3 regions of the Paenibacillus sp. D51F genome follow, and region 1 is predicted to be linked to each of the others. Evidence: riboswitches for the same ligand, from Rfam matches in the RefSeq annotation. Region 1 holds a riboswitch; each other region holds the start of a gene.

Region 1 (7,507 bases):
TCTTGCCGTCGCTCCTCTCTGGTGGCTCGGCTCCCGGGCATGGGATGTGGTCAAGAACGGATCCTCCCTGCAGGAAATCGCCGTCAGCATTTTGCCTTGGGCGGCAGCGTGGCTGCTGTGGATCGGGGTTCTGCATCTGCTCAGCCTCTCTCTCCAGCTCGGAGCGGTATCCAGGCTCAAAGTCTCGGCGTCCCTATCGGCCGCCTGCAGACGGCTGCTCCCGATGGCCGGCCTCAGCCTGACCCTGCTCCTCTTCTCCGGCGTCATCGGTGCCGGCTTCAGCGCCGCAGCGATGGCATGGGCCGGATTGGCCGCCCTCGTCATCCAGCAAGCCTATCATCTCGTCCGCACGCTGCTTGACTTGTGGCTGCTGACATCACAGTACGCTTGCTGGGAGGATTCGCGTCACATTAGTTGACAAAGCAATAATTCCATCGTACAATTGTGAAAATTCTCTGACAATTACGACTTGTTTTCAAAGAGCGTCTGCCGGTTTAATACCTTCTCAGGCAATCGGGCACCCTATGCTTCCGCTCGACTCACGCATATCGGTTCCTATCCCAGAGCCGGCAGATGGGTTCCCGCTCCCCATCCGCTGCCCGCTATCGGATCGGAAGAACAGATGCAAGCAAGCAATGAAAACAACGATGGGCATGCTGTAAGCGAAGTTTCCGCACACAATCGCCGGCTCTCTCGGGGCCGCCCCATACATCGAACAGCAGAATAGAGAAAATAACCAAACCAGAGAGGAAAATCGAACGATGACCGAACAAATTCAAGCTTATTATGAAGAGCTCCACCAATCCACCGCCGAGCTGCTTTTCCGTTTTGAGCATTACGACCTGAATCCCAACACAGGCAAGGCCCTTGAGGCGATCAGCAGCGAGCACGCCCTGCTCAGCCCGGATACCGGCAGCCTGCAGGAGGAAGCCCTGATGAAGCTGGTCGGAATGAGATCCCGGCTGCTTACCCTGATGGAAGACGTCCTTTATACGGTTTGATCCGGTTGCGGAATCATTCAAGCCCCGCCTTCTCCTGGAGAAGACGGGGCTTTTTGTAGTCGCATCCCCTTCTAAGAAAAGACAAAGAAGACTGGCGGCAGCGCCAGTCTTCTCAGTCTTCTGCGTCCGATCGGCGGCCGTCAGGAAAGGCAATATGGAGCGATTGCCATACCGGTTGCATAAATAGGGAAGAGTCGCCATTTTGTCTGTTCAAGGGAGGTCAGCTCCCATATAATCCGGATGTAAACGCCGTCTTCTTCTCGTTGAAACATGAGAATTATTAGAAAATGTCGTTTTGGGAAGGAGAAGGGGCGAAAAGCAAGAATATGTTTTCCAGTATCATCAAAATGCCGAATTCCGTTGAACATGGAAACGGGGGAACCACTTTCAGGGTGAATTGATTTTGGGCGTCCGTCAGCTATTGTCACGCATGCCGCAGGAATCATAGGGAACCTTCAACCGAACCCCACAGCTAACCTCGTAGGCTCTGGAAGGAGCTACTCAAGCTTGAAGAAGAAAGCAGCAAGCCTCATCCTCGGAATCTCTCTGTTGTTCACTGCAGGCGCAGGCAGCGCAGCGGCTGATTCCAAAATGGACGGTGTCATCAGCGATCTCGTCGGAACGCCGTACAAAACGGCCGGAACGACGACGAACGGGTTCGATTGCTCCGGATTCACGTCCTATGTATTCAAGCAATTCAAGATCTCCCTGCCGCATTCCTCCTCTTCCCAAGCAGGCTTGGGCAAGAAAGTCGCGAAGGCTGATCTCAAGGCGGGCGACCTCGTGTTCTTCAATACGAGCGGCCGCGGCGTCTCGCATGTCGGAATCTATGTCGGGGACGGCAAGTTCGCCCATTCCTCGTCGAGCAAAGGCGTCATGATCAGCAGCCTGAGCGATTCCTACTACACGAAGCGTTACGTGTCCGCACGCCGGATCATGGACGACACCAAGTACGAGAAATACGCCGACGATCCAGCCGATACGGTTGACGGCAGTCCCGATGTGGACTAGCCTGTCCTGAATCCGGATCCCCTTGCGCAAACCGCAGCAGCCAGCCCTTCGGGGCGGCGGCCAGCGGTTTGTTTGCTTTTGCGCATGCTCGGCGCCCGGCTGCCGGCGTCAGCATTTTCCAGCTCGTTTTCTATCCTTACCCCATCCGCTCCAACTGGAAACAGATCCCAAGCCGATCAGCCGTTTCCTGAAGCTTTTTGCCCTTCCCGCTCGTATAAGCTTGAACAAAGCGAACGTGCAAAGGAGACCTTCATGCAGCAAAGCCCCATGACGGGCGGACAAAAGGGCCGCAGCCCCAAGTCCGCAGGCCGGACTCAGACCCGGCGCAGAAGCGGCCTCGGCTGCCTGCTGCTTGCGGCGGGACTCGTACTTGCGGCGGCTGCCCTCTTCAAGCTGGAGATGCCGCGCCTGTTCGACCGGTTCGTCCCTCCGGGACTATACCGGGAGGTGCCTCCCGTTACGCAGCTGCATCCGGTGCTGGACGGGAAAAAGGACGAGCTTATCTCGCGGGCCGCCGCAAAAGGCATCAAAGTCGTCATCACGGACGGCTTCCGCAGCTCGGCGGAGCAGGATGTCCTCTACAGCAAAGGCCGGGATGGCGGCGGCTCCATCGTGACCCATGCCCGCGGCGGAGAATCCTACCACAACTACGGTCTGGCGATCGACTTCGCTCTCAAGGACCGGACAGGCGACATCATCTGGGATATGGAATACGACGGGAACAAGAACGGCAAGGCCGACTGGCTGGAGGTCGTCGCGATCGCCAAGAGTCTCGGCTTCACATGGGGCGGCGACTGGCCCAAGTTCCCGGACAATCCCCATCTGCAAATGGACTTCGGCTATTCGATCTGGGAGCTGAAAAACGGCAATCGCCCTCCGGAGGACGGAACAGCTGCCGAGGAGAAGAAATAGCCGTCGAATGCATGCATGAATGAAAACGCCTTGCGGCTTCGCAGGCGTTTTCTTGATTTACCAACTATTCACAAATCGTTAGCACCTGCTTAATCATTCTCTCTTACGCTGTGAAAGTGCATTCATTTCTAGTAGCGGAGGGGTTTTGGGGAGATGAAGAAAGCAAAAGCAGGTAAAATGCTTCTCGGGGCGGCGCTTGCGAGCGCCATGGCAGCAGGAGGAATCGGAATGGCCGAGCTGACTTCGGCTCCTGCGGCGGCAGCCGAAGCGGCCGCGACGGCCAAAGCGGCGCCGTCCATTTATGTAGCTCCAATCCATAATGCCAAGTTTCTGGCGGGCGGCAAATTCGATTTCCGCGTGGAATTGAACGACTGGACAGGCGATGCCTCGGCCGTCAGCATCCAGATCAACGGCAAAAGCGCGGAAGCATTTTTCGGCAAAAGCTTCGAAAAAACCAGCACCGCCTCAAGCTCCTCCTTCATGATCCGCGGCGTATCGCTGGACAAGCCGGGCTCCTACACCGTGAAGGTGACGGCCGGCTCCTTGTCCCGCACGGTCTCCTATCAAGCGGTGACCACCTCCGCAGCCGGCAAGAAGGCGAAGAACATCATCCTCTTCGTCGGGGACGGCATGTCGCAGCCTAGCATCACGATCGCCCGCGCGATGTCCAAGGGCTTGACCGAGGGCAAGTACAACGGCCTCATGGAAATGGACAAGCTGGAACAGCGCGCCGTCGTCACCACCTCCGGCATGGATTCCATCGTCACCGACTCGGCCAACAGCGCCAGCGCCTACAATACCGGCCACAAATCCGCCGTGAACGCCCTCGGCGTCTATCCGGACAATACGGAAAGCTCGCTGGACGATCCGCAGGTCGAGACGCTCGCCGAGATGCTGAAGCGCACGCGCGGCATGTCGGTCGGCATCGTCACGACCTCGGAGATCGAGGACGCGACGCCGGCCGCGGTCGTCTCCCATACCCGCCGCCGCGCGGACAAGCCGGAGATCGCCGACATGCTGCTGAAGCTTCAGCCTGAAGTCGTCATGGGCGGCGGATCGGCCTACTTCCTCCCCAAATCGGTTGCCGGCTCAAAGCGCAAGGACGAGAACGATCTCATCAGCGGCTTCGAGAAAGCCGGCTACAAATTCGTGGAGAGCGCCTCGGGACTGAAAAGCTCCGGAACGCCTTCCAAGCTGCTCGGCCTGTTCCATACCGGCGACATGAACGTCTACTACGACCGCTCGACCAAAAACACGGCGGCGCTCAAGTCGTTCACCGACCAGCCGAATCTGTGGGACATGACCAAGAAAGCGATCGAGGTGCTCAGCAAGAACGAGAACGGCTTCTTCCTGATGGTCGAAGGCGCCAGCATCGACAAGCAGCTGCATACGATGGACTGGGAGCGCTCCGCCTACGATACGATCGAGATGGACAAAGCAATCGGCGAGGCTCGCCGTTACGCGGACGCATCGGGCGACACCCTCGTCCTGGCGACGGCCGACCATGCCCACTCCGCCAGCATCGCCGGCACGTACTGGGAAGGCGACGGCAAGACGGGACGCGAAGCGGTGCGCACCTATGAGCAGTCCAAGTTCCCGACCTACACCGATTCCGACAAGGACGGCTTCCCGGATACGCCGGATGTCGACCGCAAGCTGGCCGTCGTCTTCGGCGCCACGCCGGACTATTACGAGGATTACAAGTTCAGCTCCGTTCCCCAGGCTCCGGCCGTCCTTTCCGGAGATGCCTATATCGCGAATCCGGGAACGCTGGCCAATCCGGACGCGCCTGACAAGGACAAGTACCTCCATACGGGCACGCTGCCGAAGTCCGAAAGCGTCGAGGTCCATTCCGCCGACGACGTAACTCTGATGGCTCACGGCCCTGGCTCCGATTATTTCAAAGGCACGCTGGACAATACCGAAGTGTTCTTCGGCATGGCTCAGGCGCTCGGCCTGAAATTGGACGGCAGCAAGCCGGACAAGCAGACCTGGATCGAGCTGGACGGCTTCCTGAAGTCCGTCGGAGGCAGCACTTCCTATGATGCCGCCAAACACGTTACCTTCGTGAACGCCGGAGCGAGCAAGCTCGTGCTGTACATGGACAAGGGCATTGCGAAGAAAAACAACAAGCCGGTGCCGCTGAAGTTCAAAAGCGAGAACGGCAAGCTGATCGTCACCAGCGATTCGCTGCTGGCTTCCCTCGGCCAATGAGGAGCCGTCCGGCGACACTCTTCCGTCCGGTCCCGCTGCTTGCGGGGCTGACGGCGGCCGGGCTGCTGCTGGCCGGCTGCGGAACCAAGGCTCTCCCTTCAGGGGGAGAGCCTTCTTCCGTTTCGGCCTCCCTCGGCGAGGCGGCTGCGGCCCCCGCGGAGGCCGGTACGGGCGCGGCAAGCGGACGAGCCGGAACGTCGCCTTCCGCGGAGCAGGGCGAGCGTTCCGGGGATGGCGGAACGGCGGCGGCAAGCCAGGCGCCCCCGGCTCCTGACGCTGCGGCCGGAACGGCGGGCCGCGACGAGGCAGGAAATGCTGCCGGAGACTCCGCCGATGCAGCAGCAGGACTCGATGCTGCCGGCGCGTCTTCCGGCAAGGCGAATCCGGTGCCGGCTGATCGCGGAGCAGAGGCGCCGGCAGCGCAAGATGGCGCCGGACTATCATCCGGCAAGCAGTCCGACGGCGGCAAGCCTGCTGGCGGAGCAAGCCCCGCTGCGGTCAAAACGCCGGGGACGGCATATGCAGCCGCAAGCCCGGATGCGGAGCATCAGCAGCAGGCTCCCTCGCAGGGCAGGCTGCCCGCCGGACCCGCATCCGGCTCCAAGCCTGCCGCGAGCGCATCCCCGGCCCCGGCTGCATCCGATGGCCCGCCGGCATCCTCCGGCCCTAGGGCAAGCTCGCCCGGCAGCTCGGCTTCGCCTTTGCCGAGTCCGGCAGGCTCCTCTCCGCCGACCGTCCGCTCCAGTCTGGACGGACCCGAGACGATCCGTTTCTCCGAGCTGTACGGCAAGGAAACGGTGCGGGGACTGACCTTCTCCGACAAGCTCAAGGAGCTCGACAGGCAAAAGGTGGAAATGATCGGCTACATGGCTCCGCCGCTGACGGCGACCGTCCGCTTCTTCGTCCTTACCCGCATCCCGCTGGCGATCTGCCCCTTCTGCTCCTCCGACGCGGACTGGCCGACCGATATCGTCGTCATCAATCTGCCGAAAGGCTCGGAGATGACGCCGACCGAGCATCAGGTCAAGATTACCGGGACGCTGAGCGTCGGCTCCATGACCGACGAGGAGACAGGCTTCGTCAGCCTGATCCGCATCAATGCCGACAAGACGGAGGTGTTGAAATGACATTGGTTTCTATGGAGAAAGTGGTCAAGCGGTTCCGCATCCAAGGCGGCATCATGATGCCGGTGCTGGATATCCCCTTCTTCGAGCTGCGCCAAGGCGAGCGCAAGGCGCTGGTCGGACCGAGCGGCTCCGGCAAAAGCACGCTGCTCCATCTGATCGCAGGCATCTCGCGCCCGACGGAAGGCTCCATCACCTTCATGGGCAAGCGGACAGACCAGCTTCGAGAGGCGGAGCTCGACCGCTTGCGAGCCGCTCATATCGGCTATGTGCATCAGAGCTTCCAGTTGGTGCCCGGCTTCACGGCGCTGGAGAACGTGCTCGCCGCCGCCAGCTTCGGCCGGGTGCTCGACAAGCGCGCCCGGCGCGGCAGAGCCGCCGAGCTGCTGGAGCAGGCCGGTCTCGGACACCGCCTCCACCACCGGCCCGCCCAGCTGAGCCAGGGCGAGCAGCAGCGCGTCGCCATCGCGCGGGCGCTCGTGAACGGCCCGGAGCTGCTGCTGGCCGACGAGCCGACAGCCAGTCTGGACGCCGCGACGGCGGCGCAGATCATGGAGCTGCTCCTTGCCGCCGCTTCCGATACGGGCGCCGCGCTCCTTCTCTGCACCCATGACCTCGAGCAGGCGGCACGCATGGACGGCTCCGTATCCATGCGGGAGCTGTCGCTCAGGCCGCTCTCGCCGGCGAAAGGAGCCTAGCCATGTCCTTGCTGAGCATGGCCATCCGCAATCTGATGGCCCGCAAAGTCCAAACCGCCCTGACAGCCGCCGTCGTTCTTGTCGGAATCGCCGTCACGCTGGCGGTTCTGGTCCTCTCCGGGGGCGTGCGCGGAGGCATCGAGCGGGCAAGCGAGCCGTTCGGGCTCCTGATCGGCTCCAAGGGGAGCGCCAACCAGCTCGTGTTCAACACCATATTTCTGATGGACCGCCCGCTGGACAACCTCAGCCATGCCTACTATGAGAAGCTGGCCGCGAATGACGAGGTGCAGACAGCCGTTCCGTTCGCTCTCGGAGACCAGTACCGGGGATTCCGGATCGTCGGGACAAGCGCCGATTTCTTCGACCTCAAGGGCCGCCCTGCCGATCCGCCCTACTTCAACCTTCGTGAAGGACGGTTGTTCAGCGGCCCCTTCCAGGCGGTAATCGGAGCGGAGGTCGCCTCGCGCGAGGGGCTCAAGGTCGGGGACCGCTTCGTCTCCGAGCATGGAGTCGTCGTCTCCGCCGAGCCGGATGAGCATGCAGATCA
Region 2 (7,507 bases), on a different contig from region 1:
CCCTGATTCCCATATCCCGCTCCGGATAGATGACCCTGTCGACGCCAAGCTTGTCCAGCACCCGGCCGTGCAGCTCCGATACCGCCTTCACGACGACCTTGCCGACTCCGGAATCCTTGACCAGTATCGCCGCCATAATGCTCGACTGGATGTCTCCCCCGATGGCCACGATGCAGCAGTCGAAGTTGCGGATGCCGATCGCGCGCAGCGCATCCTCGTCCGTCGCGTCGGCGCATAGCGTATGGGTGAGCACGGCGCTCATATCGTCCACCAGCTCCTCGCTGCGGTCGATGCCGAGCACCTCATAGCCGAGCTGCATGAGCTCCTTGCCCAGGCTGGAGCCGAATCGGCCCAGCCCGATGACGCAGTATTGCTCTCCTTTTGAACTCTTTCCCATTGTGTCTCTTTATTTCCTTTCCTATCCGATGATAATCTTGCCTTCTGGATTTTTATATAATTCCTTGCCTTGCTTCGGTCTCAGCGCGTATGCCATCGTCAGCGGACCGAGCCGGCCGGCGAACATCGTCAGGCTGAGCAGCAGCTTGCTGACATCCTTCAGGCTGGTCGTGATTCCCGTGCTGAGCCCGACGGTGCCGAATGCCGATACCGTCTCGAACAGGATCCGCAGGAAATCGCGGTCCTCGACGGTGCAGAGCACCATCGTCACGACGAGCACGAGCGCAAGCGACAGCATCGTGATCGTCAAAGCCTTCATGATGCGCTCCTTGCCCAGCCGGTAGCGGAAGAGGACGATGTCCTCCCTGCCGCGGATCATAGCGCCCATCGCGGCGACGAGCGTCATGAACGTCGTCGTCTTGATGCCGCCGCCCGTCGAGCCCGGCGATGCCCCGATGAACATGAGGATGATCATGAAGAACAAGCTCGCCTGGCGCATCGCGCCGATATCGAGCGAGTTGGCTCCCGCCGTGCGCGTCGTGACGGATTGGAAGAAGGCTGCGAGCACCTTGCCTCCGAAGCCGAGCGGCTCCATCGTTTTGGCGTTGGAATATTCGAAGATGAAGATGACGACCGCTCCGATGACGATCAGGCTGCCCGTGGCCAGCAAGACCACTTTGGAATGGAGGGAGAACCTGCGGTTGTTCCTCCATTCCATCAGATCGGACAACACGATGAAGCCGAGGCCTCCTGTAACGATCAGCACCATCGTCACGATATTGACGAGCGGATCCGACACATAGCCGGTGAGGCTCCGATAATCGCCGAAGATGTCGAAGCCGGAGTTGTTGAACATGGATACGCCGTGGAAGATGCCGAAGTAAACGGCGCGGCCGATCGGCATGTCCGATGCGAAGCGGACCGCGTACAGCAGCGCTCCCGCCGCTTCGATGACGAGGGAATACAGCAGAACTTTGCGGATAAGCCGGACGATTCCCTCTATGGAGCTCTGGTTCATCGCTTCCTGCAGCAGCAGCCGGTCCTTGAGCGAGATGCGCTTGCGCAGCACGAGGGCGAACAGCGTCGCCATCGTCATGAAGCCGAGCCCTCCGATCTGAATAAGCAGAAGAATGATGATCTGGCCTGCAATCGAATAGTGGGTGCCGGTATCCACGACGACGAGGCCTGTGACGCAAGCCGCCGAAGTAGCGGTGAACAGGGCGTCGATCCACCTCGTGCCCTCTCCGCCGGCCGTTGCGAACGGCTGCATCAGCAGCAGCGAGCCGATGCCGATCATGACGGCGAATCCGGCGACGAGAATGCGCGGCGGCGACAATTTGAAAGCTTGCTTGAATACTGAAGACCATGATTGCATGCCGGCGACTCTCCTTTTGTCTCCATATCCCTGCCGATCGCGAAGTCCTGGCATCGTAAGCCTGTCGCTTCGGAAGCACAAAAAAAAGCACTGGAAACCCAAGTGCCTGTGCGCCCTGCGAGTCCGGTCAAGCAGCCTCCGAGGTTAGCTGTCGGATTCGGGCATGACGGCTGCCCTATCCGCTCCCGGCAGGCAGCCGCCTGCGCCGGAACGGAATTCACCCCAAGCTGCGCCAGGCAGCTATATGGTTCCCCCGTATTCTTTGGAAATTCGGCTGTTCTATATGGTCGGATTTGATTATATAGGATAGAGGACAGGTTACCAATGTCCCAATCCAAGCTTGCGGAGCGATATGGGACGGAAAATAGTGCTGGGACAAGTCCAGCAAGGCGTAATCCTGCCCTTGCTCTTTCTTTTGCGCGAAATCTCGATCTCTCCCTGCCGCGGCGTGGATAATTTGAAAGCCGCTGTGGTAAGGTTATAAAAGCTTGCCCTGCAGTCAGGCATCGTCAGGAGGACAATCATGAACAGCTCCGAGTTGGAGAAAAGCTATCGTAAGTATTTCTGGACGGGAATCATTGGAGCCGCCATCTTCCTGATTTTGCAGATCATCCCTTCCTTCGCGGGAGGGCTGTCGGGAGAGGAAGCTTCCGACAAGCCTGTTCCCAAGGGCGAGGCGCAGCAGGCAGCGATGGCTTTCGCCCGGCAGCTGACCGGCTCCGAGCCTCTCGCCGCTCATACGGTCCACCAATCCGACCGGGACATAACCGGTTATCTGAGCAAAGAAAAGCTGTCCAAAAAATTCGAGGAAGGACCCGGCAAGATCGTTCCGGCCGATACATGGCAGGTGTCTCTCTCCCTGCCCGAAGGGCAGATGTTCGTCGAGGTCGGCATGTCCAGCGGCCGGGTGATCGGCTGGAAGCAGGTGTTCACGCCCTCTGCCGGAGAATCCGCGGACGTCCTTGCCCCCAGCGCGGAACAGCTTGACCGGCTTGCCGCCAAGCAAGCCGCCGAGCTCGGCTACGGCAAGCTGGAGAGGATCGGTGAATCGGCGGGCTACAAGACGGTGTATGCCGTGCAAGGAGGAGGGATCGGCCAAGCCCGCCTCACCATAGAGGCGGCTCCTCCTTCCGCCGCCGCAGCTGAGCCTGGCGGCAAGACCGTCCTGGCGGAGTTCATGCCGCGCTATGAAGTGCCCAAGGATTACCTCGCCTACACGGCGGATCAGGATCGGATCGCCTCCAGCCTGTCGCTGCTGGGCAATCTGCTGCCGAGCGGAATCCTGTTCGTTCTCGCCGTCATCTATTCGATCGTCATGAGGAAGTACAGCTCCTTCCGCCGCGGCTGGGCGATCAGCCTCGTGTTTCTCGGCTTCTATGCCATCAACAACCTGAACATGCTCGACGGCCTCCGGGCCATGTATGGAGCGCGGCCCAACGCCGAGACCGTCGTCCTGGTCCAGCTCGTCATCACGATGGGCCTCACCTTCCTGCTCGCTCTGTCCGCCTACTTCTCCCTCGTCGCCGGGGATGGGCTATGGCGCGCGCAGGGCAGGCGGCTGTGGCTGACCTCCCGCGAGTCCCGCTTCGGAGAGACCGCTTGGAGCAGCATGAAGCTTGCCTATGTGCTCGGCTTCATCCTTCTCGGCCTGCAGACCGTTATCTTGATCGGCCTGTCGGCATTTACCGGAGCTTGGTCGACAAGCGACGTAACCCAGTCGCCCTACAACCTCGCCGCTCCGCTGCTGATGCCGCTGCTGGCGTGGTGCGCAGCCATCCAGGAGGAAGCCGTCTATCGCCTGTTCGGCATCGGCCTGCTGATGAAGTGGCTGAAAAACCCGTTCGTCGCCTGCCTCATCCCTACGATCATCTGGGCGCTCGGACATGTGACCTATCCGATCTACCCGTCTACGACGAGGCTGATCGAGCTGACGATTCTCGGCCTTCTGTTCGGATACATCTTCCTTCGGTTCGGATTTTTCACGGCGGTATTCGCCCATGCCATCATGGACTCCGTGCTGATGTCGATCTCGCTCTTCCTCATCGGAGGAGGCGGCAATATCCTTGCGGGCGTCGTCTACATCGTCGCGCCTGCCGGCGTCGCCTGGGCGATGAAATGGTACGGCTCGCGGCGGAGCAGCAGCATTCCGCTGGCGCCGGGCTGAGATTGCGCTCCCTATCACGCTGGAACTCAAAGGGGCTGTCCCTAAAGCCGATGGCTTTGGGGCAGCCCCTTCTCCTACGCGTAGCCGCGAGGCCACCTGCAAGGCTCGATTCGAGCCTTGCGCATCCTCTCCGCGAAGCCGCGAGGGGCACCCTGTAAGGCTCGTTTCGAGCCTTGCATCCCTACGCGAAGCCGCAAGGGCACCCTGTAAGGCTCGTTTCGAGCCTTGCATCCCTACGCGAAGCCGCAAGGGCACCCTGCAAGGCTCGTTTCGAGCCTTGCACCCCCTGCGGCAAGCCGCGAGGTGACCTGTAAGGCTCGTTTCGAGCCTTGCACCCCCTGCGCCAAGCCGCAAGGGCACCCTGTAAGGCTCGTTTCGAGCCTTGCACCCTTCCGCGAAGCCGCGAGGTGACCTGCAAGGCTCGTTTCGAGCCTTGCACCCCTGCGCGTAGCCGCAAGGACACCCTGCAAGGCTCGTTTCGAGCCTTGCTACCCCCTGCGCCAAGCCGAAAAGGGCAGCAGTTTTGGCTTGGATCCAGGCCCGCTTCACGATCCCGCATGGTAAAGAAAAACCTGCCCGGCCAGCCGGCACCGAAAGCGGTGCAGACAGCCATGCAGGCTTTTCCCCATTTTTCTCGCCAATCCCGCTTGTCGCCGGGACGCTACTCTTCCTTCAGCGCCGCCACGATCCGCTCCGCCAGGGCAGCGCCGATGCCGAGCGGCTTGAATTCCTCGGCGGATGCTTCGCGGATCTTCTTGAGGGAGCCGAAATGCTTCAGCAGCTGCTTGCGGCGCTTCTCCCCGATGCCGGGAATGGAGTCCAGCGTCGATTGAACCATGGACTTGCCCCGCTGCTCGCGGTGGAACGTGATCGCGAAGCGGTGGACCTCGTCCTGGATGCGCTGCAGCAGATAGAATTCCTGGCTGTCGCGGGGCAGCACGACCGGCTCCGGCGGATCGCCGACCATAAGCTGCGCCGTCTTATGCTTGGCATCCTTCACGATCCCGCATACCGGCACCTGAAGGCCGAGCTCGTTCTCGAGGATGTCGACCGCCGCGCTGATCTGCCCTTTGCCGCCGTCCACCACGATAAGATCGGGAAGCTCCAGCCCTTCCTTGAGCACCCTCTCGTACCGCCGGCGAATGACCTCGCGCATCGTCTCGTAATCATCCGGCCCTTGGACGGTCCGGACCTTGTACTTGCGATACTCCTTCTTGTCGGGCTTGCCGTCGATGAAGACGACCATGGCCGATACCGGGTTGGTTCCCTGGATATTGGAGTTGTCGAACGCCTCGATGCGCCGGATCGTCGTCAAGCCGATGGATGCGGCCAAGCCCGAAGCAGCTTTGACGCTGCGCTCCTCATCGCGATCGATCAGCTTGAATTTCTCGTCGAGCGTCACCTTGGCGTTGCCTTCCGCCATGCCGACGACCTCGCGCTTGCGCCCGCGCTGCGGAATATGGACCTTGACCTTGAGCCAGCTCTGGAGCGAGGAGCGGATCTCCTCCGCATGGGATCCGGCCGCGGGCTCGCCGCCGTCGTCCGCTGCCGCTTCTGCTGCTCCTGCGGGTTGTGCAGCCGGCACCGTTGTCTCCGCTGCTCCTGCGGCGCTCTGCTGCCCACGGCCAGCCGCTCCCCCGGCAGCACCGTCTTCCACAGTCGCCCCGGCATGGAGCTCGCCCGGCGGCACCGGCAGGAGGATTTCCTTCGGCAGAGCCGGGTTGTCGCTGTAGTACTGGGTAACGAACGTCATGAAGTCGTCATAAGCCTCGCCGTAATAGGGGAAGGACGTCGTATGGCGCTCGATCAGCTTGCCGCTGCGCATATACAGGATCTGCACGCACATCCACCCCTTGTCGGTGGCATAGCCGAACACGTCGCGGTCGAGCGCGTCGGCGAGCGTGATCTTCTGCTTCTCCATGACGGCATCGATCGCCGTGATCTGATCGCGGTATTCCTTGGCGCGTTCGAACTCCATCGATTCCGCGGCCTCCAGCATTTTGCGCTGCAGCTCCGCCTTGACCTCGTCCTGACCGCCGTTCAGGAAGCGGGCGATCTCCTGCACCATGGAATCGTACGTCGCCTGCTCCACCGGGAATTCGCAAGGAGCGAGGCACTGGCCGAGATGGTAATACAGGCATACTTTGTCGGGCAGCGTGTTGCATTTGCGAAGCGGGTACAAGCGGTCCAGCAGTTTTTTGGTCTGCTGCGCCGCATAGGCGTTCGGATACGGGCCGAAATATTTGCCCTTGTCCTTCACGATCCGCCGGGTAACTTCCAGCTTCGGATGCTTCTCATTCGTAATCTTGATATAAGGAAAGGACTTGTCATCCTTCAGAAGCACGTTGTAGCGGGGGTGATACTGCTTGATCAGGTTGCACTCCAGAATGAGCGCTTCCATGTTGCTTGCCGTCACGATATATTCGAAATCCCGGATTTCCGAGACGAGACGCTGCGTCTTGCCGTTATGGGTTCCGTTGAAATAGGAACGGACACGATTTTTCAGCACTTTGGCCTTGCCGACATAGATGATGGTGCCTTCGCCGTTCTTCATCAGATAACAGCCCGGCTGGTCGGGAAGGAGCGCTAGCTTCCCCTTGATGGGATCCATGGACAATCCACCTTTCGCGGCTCGGCCCCGCTGGCCTTTTGCCGTATTCTCTATTGTAGCACAGGGAGCAGGCAGCCGTCAGCCGCGGCCGGATACCGCTTTCAGCAGCGGTTCCATAAGGCAAATTTCACCTTTACATAACTCCGCCAGGTTGGGTATACTATTACAAGCTGATGCGATAACGTCTTGTCCGATACATAACGGCCTCCGGGCCGGGACAGCGATACCTGAGTCTTGAAGCGAGGAGGGCGAACAATGGAGAGCGTCAATGTAAGAGATCCGCGCGAGCATCTGAATGAGGAACCGCGTGACGACCTGATGGATCTTATGGTCGGATTCGGCGGCATGCTTGGCTTTATGACCGTTGCCTATATTATCATGGTGGTTGTCAAATACATCATTTCCTAGGCTCCCGTTCCACCCACACATCCAATCCAACCCTCCGGCTCCGGCCAGGAGGGTATTCATTTTTTTATCGGCCTAATTCGAGAATCTGGCTTCAAGCGCAAGACTCTGACCGCAAAGCCGGCTGACAGAACCAAAAGGACGAGATAGGGGAAGCCCTGTCTCGTCCTTTTATTCCGTTCTCTATTCATCTTGCTTCGGATTCATCCCTGAGCCGCGGCGGCACCCGGCTGCCGAAGGGCGGCGGCATCGAACCGCTTGCGCTCCGTACGGTCGATCTGCACGATGCGTCCGTCATGCACCGTAATGACCACCGCGCCGTACTCCAGCCCGTTGACCTGGTCGGCGATGCGCTCCAGCCAGGATTCATCCAATTCCACAGGTTTCGCCATCCGTCATCCCTCCACGGTTTCTTTATCCCGCTGCGCGGTTTTCCATTCCACGAGACTTTTCGCGCCAAGCGTAACCAGCGCAAGCATCATCAGCAGCGAAGCCACGGCAAAGGATGCCGAGAACTGATACTCGTTGTACAGTATTTCCACATGCAGAGGCAGGG
Region 3 (7,507 bases), on a different contig from region 1:
CGATGGGAACCTGCTTCAGCTCCCCGGCAGGATGGCCTTTGGCGTGCGGTCTGCCTGACTCGCCATCGCGGGAAGCCGAGGCTGGCTGCTCCTTCTCCGAGCCGTCGCTGGCGGAGCGGGCAGCTTCGTCGGCGCGGCTGCGGGCTTGGCTGTAAGCCTCGGCCTTCCCAAGGCAGTAGCTGGATTCCCGCAGCGCATGGTCGACGGCGGAGCGCCCAACCTGATCTCGAGCCAATGCGGGGCTCGCTTGCAGCATTTGCGCCAGCTGCTCGATAAAGGTTTTGCTCTGGAGCGCGGATGCCTCCAGCAAGCCTGCGGTGCGCTGGTCGATCATGGCCAGAGAGTGCTCGGCCTCCTCGCTTCTCTGACCGCCTCCGCCTATTCGAGCCTCTTCTCCCAGAAGCTCCTCGGCCTGCTGCCCGGTCAGCCGGAACAGAGGCTCCCACTGCTGCAGCAATCCCTTGTAAGCCGGCTCCAGGCCGGGAGAGACGAGCCGGATAAGCTCCGCGTGGCTTTGTTCCTGCATCTTCCATTGCTTGATATCCTCCAGCAGCTTAAGCTGCCTGGCGCTTCGGTCCGCTTCCGCCATATGTGGCCGCCCCCTCGAGCATGTAGTTTTCATCCTCTTCTAGATGTATTCGGGCTCGGGGACAGCTATGTTCGGGCTTTTGAAGCCCAAAAAAACCGGACCCTCGGGGGTCCGGCCACAAGCTTGGGATGTTCATGAGGTCAGGCGGTCATGCCCTCGTTCTCGAGCGACTGGTTGACCTGGCTGAGAAACAAGGCGACGCGCTGGATATATTCCTTGGGATGCTCGCGGAACAGCATCTCGTGATAGCCGCCGTTCACGATCCATTCCCGCGACAGCGGATTCGTCTGCCGGCTCGCGATCGTTTCGGCCGATTGATAGGAGGCTTTGACATCCATCGTTCCGTGGATCATATAGATGGGAATATCATAATCGGTGCTCATGACCTTCTCGGCGGGAATCTTGTTGAAATCCACCCCTGTCCAGAGCGGCAGGAGAGCCTCGATCAGAGGCAGCGAAGGAAAGCGGGGGAGATCGATGATCTGCCGGACGTTCTCGAACAGCGTGTCGGGGCTCGGCACGAACGTACTGTCGAGGATCATGGCGTCGATATCCTTCGTTTGCAGCGCGGCCTGCAGCGCGGTTCCGGCTCCCATGCTGAAGCCCCAGACGACGACCTCGCCGGAGCCGTGGCTGCGGGCGTAATTCACGGCGCCGAGCAGCTGCTGGGACTCCTCCCAGCCTCCCGTTGCCGGGGCGCGGTATTGCTTGGAGGCATAGCCGTAATCGAACATCAGAACATTATAATGAAGCCTGTGGAGCAGGCTCGCCAAATCATACATAGGCACCCAGGTTTCTTCGCGGTTCGCTCCGTAGCCGTGGCTGAGGATGACGGTCCGATCGGATGCTTCCTTGACGGAATGGCCGGACCCGGCGGGGATATACCAGCCGCTGACCGTCGTACGGCCGCTCTGGCTGGGAAAAGTGATGTCGCTGTAGCTCAGCTGCTTGGCTTCCATGGGATTGGAATAGACCGGAGCCACATAAGGATAAGCGACCATCCAGGCGATGTAGCCGTGGAAAGCGGCAGCCGCGAGCAGGACGAGCGCGGCCAGGGCGGACACGGAAGCGATCAGCGCGTTGCGGCGCGTATCCCGGCGGGGAGCGACGGATGACCGGTTTCCCTCGAGGTTAAGCGGCGTCGACAGGGCGGTGCTGCTCATATCGTCTTCCCCTCCCTTGCAATGTAAGCGGTATAGATCTGATGTACTACTACTTTATGTGTCTTTGGTCCGGGCTGTCAATTGATATTGGTGAATTGTTAAGCTCTTGTAATCTGCTTGTAAAACAATGCATGCAGCGGCAGAGGACAGGGGAAGAAGAGCCTGTTTCTTTACGGAATTCGGGAATGCGGTTATACTAGAAGAATCTCGGTTTCATTGTATGAAACCCTACAGGCATGAAAAACATAGAACGTACGGGAAATGCTTCTCTATAATGATAACGGTTCTCAGTCGATGTCAACAGCTCGCTTGCAAGGCCGGCTGACTGATGTACAAACCATTCTGCCCGAGTTTTCGGGTTCGGAGTGAACCGATAAGCAGCATCCCGGCAACAGAAGCGGGGAATGAAGAGGCATCGCATCCGGTGCCGGAAGGAGATGAAGAGCGTGGAGCCAAGAGGAGCCCGTGCGGATGAAGGCAAGTCGAATGTGCGAGCTGTCGAACGCGCGCTGGATATATTGCTGTGCTTCACGACTGAAAGCGATCTGCCGATGACGGAGATCGCGGAGCGCGTCGGCCTCCATAAGAGCACCGTCCACCGAATGCTGGCGACGCTGGAGGACAAGGGCTTCCTGGAGCGCGACCGCAGCTCGGAGAGGTACCGGCTCGGGATGAAGATCTGGGAGCTCGCCGCGCATATATCGCGCTCCGGCGATCCCGCTGCGATCTGCCTGCCGGAGATGGAACGGCTTCGCGACACGATCGGCGAGACGGTAAGCCTGTATGTGCAGGACGGACGGGAGCGGATCCGCATCCAGGCCGTCCAAAGCAACCAGGCGATCCGCAGAGTCGCGCCGGTCGGCCTCAGGCTGCCGCTCTATGTGGGAGCTTCGAGCAAAGTGCTGATCGCCTTTGCGGAGCCGTCCTTGGCCGATCGGCTCATGTCCGACGAGGCGATGCCTCCGGGCCTCGATCCGGCTGCGTTCCGCGAGCAGCTGGAGGAAATCCGCCGCATGGGCTACGCGACGAGCCAAGAGGAGCGGGAGCCGGGCGCCGCCGCTGTGTCGGCTCCGGTCTTCGACCGGTCCGGCCGGCTGGCGGCCGCGTTGTCCGTCTCGGGACCTTCGGCCCGATTCACCCCGGAGATCATCCGGGAACAATCCGCTCTCATCATCCAGTCGGCTCAGCGCATGGGCGCCATGCTGTCCGTCTGATCGGATTGAGCAGGGTCCGCTTTCCAGCAGCGCTGCCGGTCGAGAAGCCGGGCGGATAGAAGGAATTCCGCCTGGCCGGAGAAAAGCCCTGTCAATCATAGGATCGCTCAAACATCCGGAGACCTCGAGGTCTTCGTTTTTTCTTTTCCATGATAAGGAAGAGGCTCGAGAGGTTAAATATAGTTGACATATAACAATAATATTACTAATATACTATTCCAGAGTAAAAAGATAGGAATAAGGAGTTGAGTCGCTTGGTCCCAAATAATAATCTGATCCATGCTATACAAACGAACTGGATCAGCTTGCTCGTTTCCATCGTTGTCATCGGTCTGCTCGTCTATCTGGCACGCCGCCGTGTAAGCTTCGGCTATCGCGTTCTGATCGCGCTCGGCATCGGGCTGGTCGTCGGCATTACGCTGAACGCCCTTGAGCTGGATGCGACCAGCATCGGCACGATCGGGTCCATCTATGTCAACCTGATCAAGATGCTCGTCATTCCGCTCGTCGCCGTGCTTGTCATTTCAAGCATCACCTCGATCTCGAATCTCGGGCAGCTGCGCAAGATCGGGACGAAGACCATCCTGCTGTTCCTGGCTACGACCGGGATCGCAGCGCTTATCGGGCTTGTCGTCGCTCTGGTCGCGAACCCGGGAACGGGCATCGCCCAAAGCGTGCCGGAAGGCTACGAATCGCGTTCCATTCCGACTTTCTCGGAAGTCATCCTGAACCTGGTTCCGTCGAACCCGATCGGGGATATGGCGGACGGCAAAGTCGTGCCGGTGCTGATCTTCTCCATTTTCGTCGCGGTGGCGATCGTGCATCTCAGCTCCCGCAAGCCGGAAGCGGTCGAGCCGGTGCGCCAGGTCATCGAATCGCTGAAGCAGGTCATGAATCAGGTGACCAAGTACATCATCCGCTTGACGCCGTACGGCGTGTACGCGCTGATCGGCTCCATGGCCGCCAAGTACGGCGCAGAGACGCTCAAGCCGCTTATCACGCTCATTATCGCGACTTATATCGCGCTTCTGCTGCACTTCATCCTGACCTTCGGAGCGCTGGTGACCTTCGGCGCGAGGCTGAATCCGTTCAAGTTCCTCCGCAAAATCTATCCGACGATCGCGGTCGCCTTCACGACTCGCAGCAGCTACGCGACGCTGCCGGTCAACCTTGAGGTCATCACCAAAAGGCTGCGCGTATCGCCGCGCATCGCCAGCTTCGTCGCTCCGCTGGGCGCGACGATGAACATGAACGGCTGCGGCGGCGTATGGCCTGCCGTCGTGGCGGTATTCGTCGCCCAGGTGTACAACGTGCCGCTGGGCGTATCGGATTACGTGCTCATCGTGCTGGTCAGCATGATCTCGTCGATCGGCGTCGCCGGAGTGCCGGGTCCGGCATCCATCTCGACGACCGTCGTGCTTACCGCGCTTGGCCTGCCTCTGGAAGGACTGGGCCTGGTGCTTGCGATCGACGCTGTCGTCGACATGGGCCGCACGGCGCTGAACGCCTCCGGCACGACCGTGTCGACCCTGCTGGTCGCCGTATCGGAAGGGGAATTCGATCGGGAGTCCTACGAGCGGGATGAGGAAGACGAGCTCGAATTGAGCCACGCATAAATTCAGGAATAGAAAGACTGCCAGCCGTTATTGCGGCTGGCAGTCTTTTTTATTGTCTATGTATGCTTCCTGAACGGCGGATGGATCTCTGTAAGTGAATACGGCCAGCACTTTCAAATCATGATCCAAATGTCCGCTCAAGGCCGCCAAAGGCCAAGAGGCATCCCCCGGCCGCAAAGCGGATAGGGGATGCCTCTTGAAGGGATGAAGGACAGAGCGCCATCCGGCTACAGAGACAGCCGGATATGGATGTCGGATGTTTCGATAAGGGCGTTGCGTCTCCAGAAAGCGGTCGCCGGGAACAGCGTGCCTTCCTGGGAGGACGGCTCCAGCGTCTTGCGCAGCAGGCGATCCCTGTGGTCGCTGATCCATTCCGCGTCGTAATAGAGCACGGACATCGCCTCGTCGGAGCGGACCCCGACGAACGGCTGGAACCAACGGCTCCACGCGTCCCAGCTTCTCGGCGCCTTGGCGTAAGGAATGAGCACGGAAGCCTGACGGATGGAGGAGCCGAAGCACAGATGCAGCACGACGCGGTAATCTCCGCGCTCGGGATCGACGAGCGGTCCCGTGCGGGTGATGAACAAGTCGATGCAGCGGATGCGGCGGCTTGATGCTGAGCGCTCTTCTTCAAGCGCCTCGGGACGGAAGGACGGCCTGTTCGCCGTCTCAGCAGCCGGGGCCGGCGGGGAATAAGCCTCCGCGACCGCCATGTCCAGCGCGATCGGCGCGTCCAAGCCCGGAAACGGCGGCGGCGCCAAGAAGGCCTCGACCGCAGACGCAGAACAGACGGAAGGCGCAATGAAGCCCTCCTGCGCGGAAGAAGCCGCGCGGTTGTCTTTCAGTGACATCCTGACATCTCTCCTTTGTGCGCTTACGGGGTTAGCTGACGGATTCGGGCCAGAGAGTAGCCCTACCAAAAGGCAAGAGACGCGGCTTCGGCAGCCCGGCCTCTTCCTTTCGGATTCACCCCGGCAAGCGTCGACAGACGCCCGCGTATTGGTTCCCCCGCTTCCACAGTACGTGGAATTCAGCAATATGGTGATAGAGTGGTACATCATATCATAAGCCAGCCGGGCTTGTTTTGTAAAATTCGATATTGACTGAAATTTCGATATATATCTGCCGCATTCTCGTTGAAACGCCGGATAACGGCGTTTAAGCGCTCTATCCGGGATGGGTCCGCATATTTTAGTGGAGAGCAGACATAAGATCATCTTGATGATGGGCGAATACCGACCAGAAGGGATGGGGAAAGGAATGCCGCGTACCGGTACCCGGGGAGTCAAACGATCGGAGGCTCAGCGCTCGCAGCCGTCCTCCGGCAAGCAGGCTGCGCTGGAAGGCTGGAGAGGAGCCGTGCAGGAATACGTGCACGGGTACAACGAAGCCGAAGTGGAGCGGAGGCATGAGGTGCTCGGAGCCTTGCTGGAAGACAGGGATCACCGCCGCCGCCTGGAGGAAAGGCTGCGCCGGCTGCGCCTCAGGGACGAGGAGCGCGGCATTCTGTCGCCGCAGAGCGAGACGAGAGCGACGCTGCTGAGGATCAACGAGTCCGCGACCGAAGTGTCGGTCGTCCTGAAGCTGCATGTGAAGCGGCATGTCGAGCATCGCGGCCGCTCCTACACCGAGGAGCGTCTCGAGCAGGAGCGCCTGTGGCTGGCCGAGGAAGGCGGAGCATGGCGCCTGACCCGGGTGGAGCCGATCGTCGGCGAGCGCAGGCCCAGATACGGCCACGCCGCGGCGGACAGCGCGCTGGCCGAGCATCGCTCCTACGGCGACGGCGGCGGCAGCGGAATCCAGCGTCCGGGCTCGCCGCGCCCTTTCCTTAATTACGGCGTCTTGTCCCGCCTGAATACACGCGACCGCGCCGTCGAGTACAGGCGCGAGCTGGTCGCCGCCTACGCTGACCGGTGGTGGAACGAAGCGAATCCGGCCTACGAGCTGTTCGAGGTCAACTGCACGAATTACGTGTCGCAATGTGTCTTTGCAGGCGAAGCACCGATGAACTATACTGGTAAAAGAGAATCGGGATGGTGGTACAAAGGCCGTATAGGCGGCCAGGAATCCTGGAGCTACAGCTGGGCGGTGTCGAACGCGCTGCAGCTGTATCTGTCGTTCCCGCGCAGCACGGGCATGCGGGCGACGACGGTGGAGAGCGCATCCGAGCTGTCCCTCGGGGACGTCATCACCTACGATTGGGGCGGGGACGGGCGGTTCCAGCATACGACAGTCGTGACGGCATTCGATGCCGACGGCATGCCGCTGGTCAACGCCAACACCGTGCCGAGCCGGCACCGCTATTGGGACTACAAGGATTCCTACGCCTGGACGGACCGGACGCGCTATCGATTTTATCATCTGCAGGACTATTTCTGATGCGGGAGCCGCATCGGTCCATGCAGCGATTGGCATTCTAATTCAAGAAGGTTACCGGAGGAGCTAACATGGGAGACAAAATTCGCGTCGGACTCATCTACGGAGGCAAGTCGGGCGAGCATCAGGTATCGCTGCAGACGGCGCTGGCCGTTATGGGCGCCTTCGATTTCGATAAATACGAGGTACAGCCCTTCTATATTACGGGCCAAGGCGAATGGCGCTCCGGAGGAGTGCTGCTGGAAGCCCCGCACAGCGTCGAGCAGCTGAAGCTGTCTCCGGCAGAGGACGGCGGCATGGCGCTGGCGCCGGTATTCGGCGGACTGGCGACGGCTGCGGCCGGAGAGGGCGCCCTGCAGGCGGCTGCCGCTTCGGCGGGAGCTCCGGGAGGGACGATCGACGTCATGTTCCCGCTGCTGCACGGAACGTTCGGCGAGGACGGCACGGTCCAGGGGTTGATGGAAATGGCCAATATTCCTTATGTCGGAGCGGGTGTCCTTGCTTCGGCAGTAGGCATGGACAAGATTTTCATGAAGAAGGTGTTCGCCC

Evidence for each region. Region 1 has a riboswitch for cyclic di-AMP ahead of ACLBWT_RS20825 (C40 family peptidase). Riboswitches for the same ligand answer to the same signal wherever they lie in the genome.
Region 2: another riboswitch for cyclic di-AMP. It lies ahead of ACLBWT_RS14590 (TrkH family potassium uptake protein); the one in region 1 lies ahead of ACLBWT_RS20825 (C40 family peptidase).
Region 3: another riboswitch for cyclic di-AMP. It lies ahead of ACLBWT_RS09365 (hypothetical protein); the one in region 1 lies ahead of ACLBWT_RS20825 (C40 family peptidase).

The regions. Positions count from the first base shown of each region.
Region 1 covers NZ_JBKFAO010000016.1:27,790-35,296, forward strand. Annotated here, with positions in the region: gene ACLBWT_RS20815 (hypothetical protein) at 1-418, shown strand, start outside; gene ACLBWT_RS20820 (hypothetical protein) at 762-1,001, shown strand; cyclic di-AMP (ydaO/yuaA leader) riboswitch at 1,340-1,503, shown strand; gene ACLBWT_RS20825 (C40 family peptidase) at 1,509-2,012, shown strand; gene ACLBWT_RS20830 (M15 family metallopeptidase) at 2,412-2,924, shown strand; gene ACLBWT_RS20835 (alkaline phosphatase) at 3,078-5,138, shown strand; gene ACLBWT_RS20840 (hypothetical protein) at 5,135-6,265, shown strand; gene ACLBWT_RS20845 (ABC transporter ATP-binding protein) at 6,262-6,960, shown strand; gene ACLBWT_RS20850 (ABC transporter permease) at 6,963-7,507, shown strand, end outside.
Region 2 covers NZ_JBKFAO010000007.1:176,114-183,620, forward strand. Annotated here, with positions in the region: gene ACLBWT_RS14585 (potassium channel family protein) at 1-397, opposite strand, end outside; gene ACLBWT_RS14590 (TrkH family potassium uptake protein) at 419-1,771, opposite strand; cyclic di-AMP (ydaO/yuaA leader) riboswitch at 1,891-2,057, opposite strand; gene ACLBWT_RS14595 (CPBP family intramembrane glutamic endopeptidase) at 2,295-3,935, shown strand; gene uvrC (excinuclease ABC subunit UvrC) at 4,597-6,546, opposite strand; gene ACLBWT_RS14605 (hypothetical protein) at 6,802-6,954, shown strand; gene ACLBWT_RS14610 (YezD family protein) at 7,155-7,343, opposite strand; gene cysW (sulfate ABC transporter permease subunit CysW) at 7,347-7,507, opposite strand, start outside.
Region 3 covers NZ_JBKFAO010000004.1:64,987-72,493, reverse strand. Annotated here, with positions in the region: gene ACLBWT_RS09385 (Fe-Mn family superoxide dismutase) at 1-589, opposite strand, end outside; gene ACLBWT_RS09380 (alpha/beta hydrolase) at 730-1,752, opposite strand; gene ACLBWT_RS09375 (IclR family transcriptional regulator) at 2,199-2,966, shown strand; gene ACLBWT_RS09370 (dicarboxylate/amino acid:cation symporter) at 3,221-4,582, shown strand; gene ACLBWT_RS09365 (hypothetical protein) at 4,810-5,433, opposite strand; cyclic di-AMP (ydaO/yuaA leader) riboswitch at 5,439-5,628, opposite strand; gene ACLBWT_RS09360 (amidase domain-containing protein) at 5,843-6,961, shown strand; gene ACLBWT_RS09355 (D-alanine--D-alanine ligase) at 7,030-7,507, shown strand, end outside.